Linked DNA regions of Prosthecomicrobium sp. N25. The protein of the gene in region 2 interacts with the protein of the main gene of each other region in a pairwise test. Links are inferred from orthologs where the notes say so. Each region holds a gene or a part of one and is shown on either strand. Other genes may lie near its edges. The genes, in order: WBG79_RS23065 and WBG79_RS13735.

What was found.
Region 1: the proteins of WBG79_RS13735 (region 2) and WBG79_RS23065 interact in binary tests that used the Escherichia coli proteins (3 or more experiments, as listed by UniProt). The link is inferred for Prosthecomicrobium sp. N25 from one-to-one orthologs.

The regions. Positions count from the first base shown.
Region 1 is NZ_JBBCAT010000004.1:189,344-192,739, reverse strand. What follows is about bases 268-3,254. They hold WBG79_RS23065 (TrmH family RNA methyltransferase), read left to right. Parts: upstream 268-1,349; coding sequence 1,350-2,159; downstream 2,160-3,254. Other genes in these bases: WBG79_RS23060 (DUF1203 domain-containing protein), read right to left, coding at 2,183-2,707; WBG79_RS23070 (heparinase II/III domain-containing protein), read right to left, coding at 268-1,040. Outside these bases: more of WBG79_RS23070, read right to left, coding at 1-267; WBG79_RS23050 (UvrD-helicase domain-containing protein), read right to left, coding at 3,266-3,396. UniProt on the Escherichia coli protein: Specifically methylates the ribose of guanosine 2251 in 23S rRNA.
Region 2 is NZ_JBBCAT010000001.1:3,020,652-3,023,735, forward strand. The notes cover bases 212-3,084. They hold WBG79_RS13735 (NAD(P)H-hydrate dehydratase), read right to left. Parts: upstream 2,492-3,084; coding sequence 932-2,491; downstream 212-931. Other genes in these bases: WBG79_RS13730 (group III truncated hemoglobin), read left to right, coding at 461-928; WBG79_RS13740 (P-II family nitrogen regulator), read left to right, coding at 2,998-3,084. UniProt on the Escherichia coli protein: Bifunctional enzyme that catalyzes the epimerization of the S- and R-forms of NAD(P)HX and the dehydration of the S-form of NAD(P)HX at the expense of ADP, which is converted to AMP.

The DNA.
Region 1 (3,396 bases), on a different replicon or contig from region 2:
GCCATGGCGAGGTCGAAGCGCTCCCCGAGCATGGCGGCCTTGCCCGCCCAGGGGAAGATGTGCCGGAGCCCGGCGAGCCGCCGGAGGTCGTCCACCGTGGCCCAGTTGTAGTTGAAGGAGGCCTCGACGAGGCCGCCGTCGGCGTAGACGCTTTCGGTCGCCAGCTGGTCGATCGCGGCGCCGATGCGCGGGACGAGCGGCAGGACGTCCGGGTGGTCGATGAAGGTGTAGCCGACCAGGCCGAGCCCCGCTAGGGCGCTGGCACGCTGGTTCAGGACCCGGCCCGGCACCTCGTAGTATTTCAGAAGCAACGGTGCGACGGTGGTGGCGAAGCCGCCGACCGCCTCGAATGTGAGCCCGGCATCGACGAGGTCGCGGTCGGCCGCCGTGAGCGCGGCGGTGACCGGGGCGACGGCGCCGTCGTCCCAGGGGCGCGGGCTCCGTCCAAGCGTCTTGGCGAGGCCGCCGAAGCCCGACGCGAAGGCGTTGACGCTCCACCCGTACATCAGCAGAGCCTCGGCATTGCCCGACGCGAGGTCGCGCGCGCAGCCTCGAACGCCGTTCAGAATCGATCGCGGCTGGCCGGCCAGCGCGGCTCGCTCGTTGACGGCCATGTCCCGCACGACGGCGAGATAGCGCGCGGCATATTTGGCGGCGCCGGTCTTGGCGAACCGCGCGGCCAGCGGATTGACGGGCGCGAGCCCGAGATAGCAGGAGCCCCGGGTTTCCGCGTAGTTCACGCGCTGGCCGGGAAGCCGCGCGAATCCCCAGGCGTCGTCGAACCGGTAGTCCGGCGGAACGGCGGCCGCCAGATACTGCGCCTCGGTGCTGTCGCCGACGAGATAGTCGGTCCAGGCGTCGAACTTGCCGTTGCCCCAGTTCGGGCCGAGGACGGGCCGCAGGTCCAGGCTGCGGGCGCGCGCGATCGCCGCGTCGCGCACGCGCACCGGATCCCGGTCCACCACGAACTGGGCTTCGGCGGCCGAATGCGCCAGCGTCACCCCGGCCAACACCGCCGCGGCGAGACCCGAAGTCAACACGTTCCGTTTACCTGTCGTCGAACGCCGATTCATCATCGTAACTTCAAACGTCGATGTCATCGACGACCATATAACGTTACGTAAGCTCGTCGGCAACATGGAGATCGGAGCTTGATGACCAAATGATTTAAGAAAAACAGACAAGAAAATCTTTCAAATTGAGCAGGACGCCTCTCGCTCGGGCGACCGCGCCTCTTGAGGATGCGCTCCCGCATGGGGCGGCTCGACAACCGGACGGCCCTGGGGCCTAGTGTTCCGGCGAATCCGTGCGGGGCCGACACCGGCACGACCAAGGCGGAGACCCGGCCGATGTCCGATACACGTCCAGAGCGCAGCGCCCGGCCCGGCCGGCGCCCGAGCCGCCCGCCCGTGCACCAGAAGAGGCCGTCTCGCGCGGGCACGGGCGCGCCGGAAGGCCGCGTCTTCCTCTATGGGCTCCACACCGTGGAACTCGCGCTCGCCAATCCGAAGCGCGTCGTCCACGCCGTCTACGTGACGCGCAACGCCGAGGCGCGCCTGAGGGAGCGCGGCGTCGTGTTCCCCGTGGAGCCCCAGCAGGTCGAGCCGCGCTGGATCGACGCGCGCGTCGGAACCGACGCGGTCCACCAGGGGGTCCTGATCGAGACGGAGACCCTCGCCTCCGACCGGCTTTCCGAGCTCGGCCGGGCGCGGTTGGTGCTCGCACTCGACCAGGTCACGGACCCGCACAACGTGGGCGCCGTGATGCGCTCCGCCGTCGCCCTCGGCGCCGATGCGCTGATGACCACGACCCGCCACAGCCCGGACGAGACCGGCGTCCTCGCCAAGGCGGCGTCCGGCGCCGTCGATCTCCTGACCCACATCGAGGTGGTCAACCTCGCCAAGGCCCTCCACCAGCTCCGCTCCGAGGGCTTCACGGTGATCGGCCTCGACAGCGAGGGTGCGGAGCCCCTGGAAGCCGTCGCGCCCGGGGCCCGGACCGTGCTGGTGCTCGGCTCCGAGGGGAAGGGCCTCCGGCCGGTGACCCGCGAGGCCTGCGACACCCTGGCGCGGCTCGACCTGCCCGGCCCCATTAAGAGCCTCAACGTCTCCAACGCCGCCGTGCTGGCGCTCTACCTCGTCGGACGCCGGCGCGGCTGACCGCGCCCGGCCGTCGCGTCCGGTCACCCGCGCGGCCCGTCGGGATGCGCCGCCGGGTCCCGCTCGACCACCGCCGCGAAGCAGCCGCGGCGGGCGAAGTGCACGTGCAGGACATCGACCGCCTCGCGGCCGAGCCAGGCCGGCGCGAGCGCCGCGAGCTCCGTCCCCTCCACGACCTCGGCGTCGACGATCAGGCCCGCGCGGTCGTAGGCCCGGACCGACAGGAGCCGCCGCGCGATCGCCGCCGGCACCGTCCCGCGCGCCAGCGCCGCCCCGAGCTCGAGCCCTCGCCGCCGCACGTAGATGGGCCCCCGCGCCCCGTAGGGGCTGCGGGTCGGCTGGTGCGTATAGTTGAGGAGCACGAGCTCCTCGCCGACCTCCGCGTCGGCGAGCGTGATCCGGCACGGAAACGAATCCGGCGCATCCGCGACGACCCGCAGGGCTCCAGCCGCGGCGAGTTCCCCGTCGCTCATCGCGAACACCGGGGCGAAGCCGTCGGGGGCGAGCCCGCGGATGCGGAACGGGACGGCTTCGGCAGTCGACGACATGGCTTCTCTCCTCGCTCGCGGCGACCCCGGCGGTCACCGTTCCCGAGAAGCATCGAGCCTCCAGCCCCCCGCCCGCCACCCGATTACCGACAGCCCCCGCCGAGGGGTGCACACCCGGCCGCCTTTGTGCTAATCCGACGCCCCGAGCCGGCATAGCTCAGCGGTAGAGCAGCGGTTTTGTAATCGGAGGGCCGGCGCGCTAGAAGACGAGTCGGATCATGCGCTTAAGGCGCGTCGGTCCGGATCGAGTACCGAACGGGCACCGGACGCGGTGCCCCAGTGGGCCGGGTTAGCACAGCGGTAGTGCAGCGGTTTTGTAAACCGAAGGTCGGGGGTTCGATCCCCTCACCCGGCACCAAAAACAGCCCGTTTAACCAGCGGCTCACGAACTTATTCTTTGCCGCTCTCACTACGATCGCTCTTCAGAGAAGGCGCTTAAGCCGAGCGTGCGCGGGCAAAACACACGCGAATAACAGCAAGAAGACGAATAGGAGCCGAACGTATGACTCTGATGTCCAGAGTGGATATGAAGTCAAAATTCTGATTTGTACCGATTAGTTAATCATGTGATACTACTTCGACATGATTGTGAACATCTTCGGCTGGGAAAAGATTAAGGTCAACAATCGCCTTATGAGCAGCTGTTGGATCGTCGGCGAAGAAGGCCACAGCAAGATCTTGACCAGCTC
Region 2 (3,084 bases):
CCGCCTCCGACACCGCGAAGCAATTGGCGTCGTTCTGCAACCTCACGGGCCGGCCGAGCGCGGCCTCCAGGTCGCGGCGCAGCGGACGGCCGTTGAGCCACCAGGAATTGGCGTTGCGGATGAGGCCCGTGCGCGGGTTCTCGCTGCCCGGCATGCCGATCCCGATGCTGCCGCGCCGCCCCGCCGCCTGCTCCACCGCGAGGACGAGGTCGCGCACGGCCACGATCGAGCCATCGTAGTCCTCGCGCGGCGTCGGGATGCGGCGGCGGAACAGCTCCGCCCCGGCCTCGTCGAGCCCGATCGCCTCGATCTTCGTGCCGCCCCAGTCGATCCCGATCAGCATCCGCCGCCTCTCCTCGCGCGCCTCGCAACAGGGCTACCGCATCGCCATCCGTGTCTCAACGGAGAGGCTGGCCGCGCCGATGGCTCTATATCAAGAAGACGAAGAAGGACCGCGACCTTGCCCGCCACACCCCCGCCCCGCCCCGCCGGAACGCCCGTACGCCTCGTCGAGCGCCGCCTGCCGCCCGATCTGGACGAGGCGCTTCTCGCCCGCCTGGTCGACGGCTTCTATGAACGCGTGCGCGGGGACGAGCGGCTGGGGCCCGTCTTCGACGCCGCCATACCTCCTGGGGCCTGGCCGGCCCATCTCGCCCGCATGCGCGCCTTCTGGGGTTCGGTCGCGCTGGGGGCCGGCGGCTACGACGGCCGCCCCGTGCCGAAGCACGTCGGCCTGCCCGGCATCGACGACGCCCTCTTCGCCCGCTGGCTCGCGCTCTTCCGCGCCACCGCGGAGGACCTCGCCAGCGCCGAGACGGCCGAGATCCTGGTCGAATACGCCGAGCGGATCGCCCACAGCCTGCGCCTCGCCGTCGCCTTCGCGGAAGGCCGCGACACGGTCGGGCTGGAGCGGCTCCGGGCCGGATAGGCCTCAGTCGCTGCCGCCGTAGTCGGGCTCGTCGTCCGCCGCCATCAGCGACCCGGGCGGCAGCGCCGCCTCCCGCGCTTCCCGGTAGAGATCGGCCAACGCCGGGCGCAGCTCGGGCGCGAGGTGCTCAGCGGTGAGCCCCGGGCCGGCCCGCCGCCCGCACTCCCCGTGCAGCCAAACCGCCGCCGCGGCCGCCTCGAAGCCGGGCAGCCCGCGCGCCAGGAGCCCGCCCGCAATTCCGGCGAGCACGTCCCCCGAGCCCGCCGTGGCGAGGTCGGGCGGCGCGTTGTCGTTGATGGCCGCCCGGCCGTCGGGTGCGGCCACGACGGTGTCGGCCCCCTTCAGGACGACCACCGCGCCCGAGCGCCGCGCCGCCGCCCGCGCCCGCTCCGTCTTCGGGCCCCCGGCGAGGTCGGGGAAGAGGCGGGCGAACTCGCCCTCGTGCGGGGTCAGGATCACCGGGCCGCCGCCGGACCGGATCAGGCCGAAAAGGGCCTCGGGATCCTCCGCGAAGCTCGTCAGCGCGTCGGCGTCGAGCACCGCGCCCCGCGCGCCCCCGAGCACGGCCCCGACGAGGCTGCGCGTCGCCTCCCCGACCCCGGCGGCCGGCCCGATCACAACCGCGTTCAGCCGGCGGTCCGCGAGGAGTCCGCGAAGCCCGTCGGCGCCCGCGATCTCGGCGATCATGACGGCGGTCAGGTGGGTCGCCGCGACCCGCGCCGCCGCCGGATCGGCCGCCAGCGTGACGAGGCCGGCCCCCGCCGCCAGCGCGGCGCCCGCCGCCAGCCGCGCCGCCCCGGTCCTGAGCGCCGGCCCGCTGACCACCACCGCATGCCCGCGCGCGTATTTGTGGTCGGCGAGGCCCGGTGCGGCCAGCCGGTCGCGCCACAGGGGCGGACGGTTGCGGAAGAGCCGCGGGCCGATCTCGCGGAGCGTCCAGGCCGGGATGCCGATGTCGGCGAGCGTGACCGTGCCCGCATGCACCCGCCCGGGCAGGAGCAGGTGGCCCGGCTTCAGCCGGAAGAAGGTGACCGACCCCTCGGCCCGGATCGCGGTGCCCAGGACCGCGCCCGTCGCCCCGTCGATGCCGGACGGCAGGTCGACCGCCAGGACCGGCCGGCGCGACCGGTTCACCGCGTCGACCACCGCCGCCGCCTCCCCGTCGAGCGGCCGCGCGAGCCCGGCCCCAAAGAGCGCATCCACCACGGCGCCCGCCCGGCCGAGCAGCCGCGGCGCGCTGCCCCCGTCGAGCGGCTCCACCGGGTCGCGCCAGGTCGCGGCCGCCAGCGCCGCGTCGCCGGCGAGCCGGGCGCGGTCCCCCAGCAGCGCCAGCGTCACCAGGTAGCCGCGCTCCTTCAGGACCCGGGCGGCGACGAAGCCGTCCCCGCCGTTGTTGCCCGGCCCGCAGAGCACCAGCACGCGGGTGCCGAGGGGATGACGGACCGAGACCGCGTCCGCCACCGCCCGTCCGGCCCGCTCCATAAGCGTGATGCCGGCGGTCCCGGCGTCGATCGCCAGCCGGTCGGCACGGCCCATTTCGGCGGGGGTGAGGAGCTCGATCATGGCGGCGTCCGGTTGGATCCGGCGGAAGAGTGGCGGCTGCGCCCGGCCTCCGCAAGGTCCGCGCGGCGGGCGCCTCCGCGTCTCTCGGGTCCGATTCGGTGGTTCGCCGCCGTCCGCGCCGCGGCGAGGCGCCGGATGTTCCCGCGGGCGGGCGCGACCGAGCGTCGCGGGCGTAGTTGTGCGCAGGCACGACGACCGGCGCGCCAGGGCACGGGAGCCTCTCGGCCCGTCGTGGCCCACCCCGGCGAGGCGCCCGCGCGTCGAGAGCCCGATGCTCAGCCGTTGGTCACCGAACTGGGCAAATCGTGTGCACAGATCTTGTGCATATGCCTAGTTTAACGGCTATTGCGTCCGTGCCGACAGGACACCAGAATGCCGGAAGGACCCGTCCTGCGCGATTTCTGGGCGTGTCGGAATATCGGTTCCCAATGGCACGCGGCGTGCTAATGACGGTCGCGGACCGGTGACGAGCCGGTCCCTCTCACATCTTCGGAGTGTCGGAGGCGATGAAGAAGATCGAGGCTATCATCAAGCCCTTCAAGCTGGACGAGGTGAAGGAGGCGCTCCAGGAGGTCGGACTCCAGGGCATCACC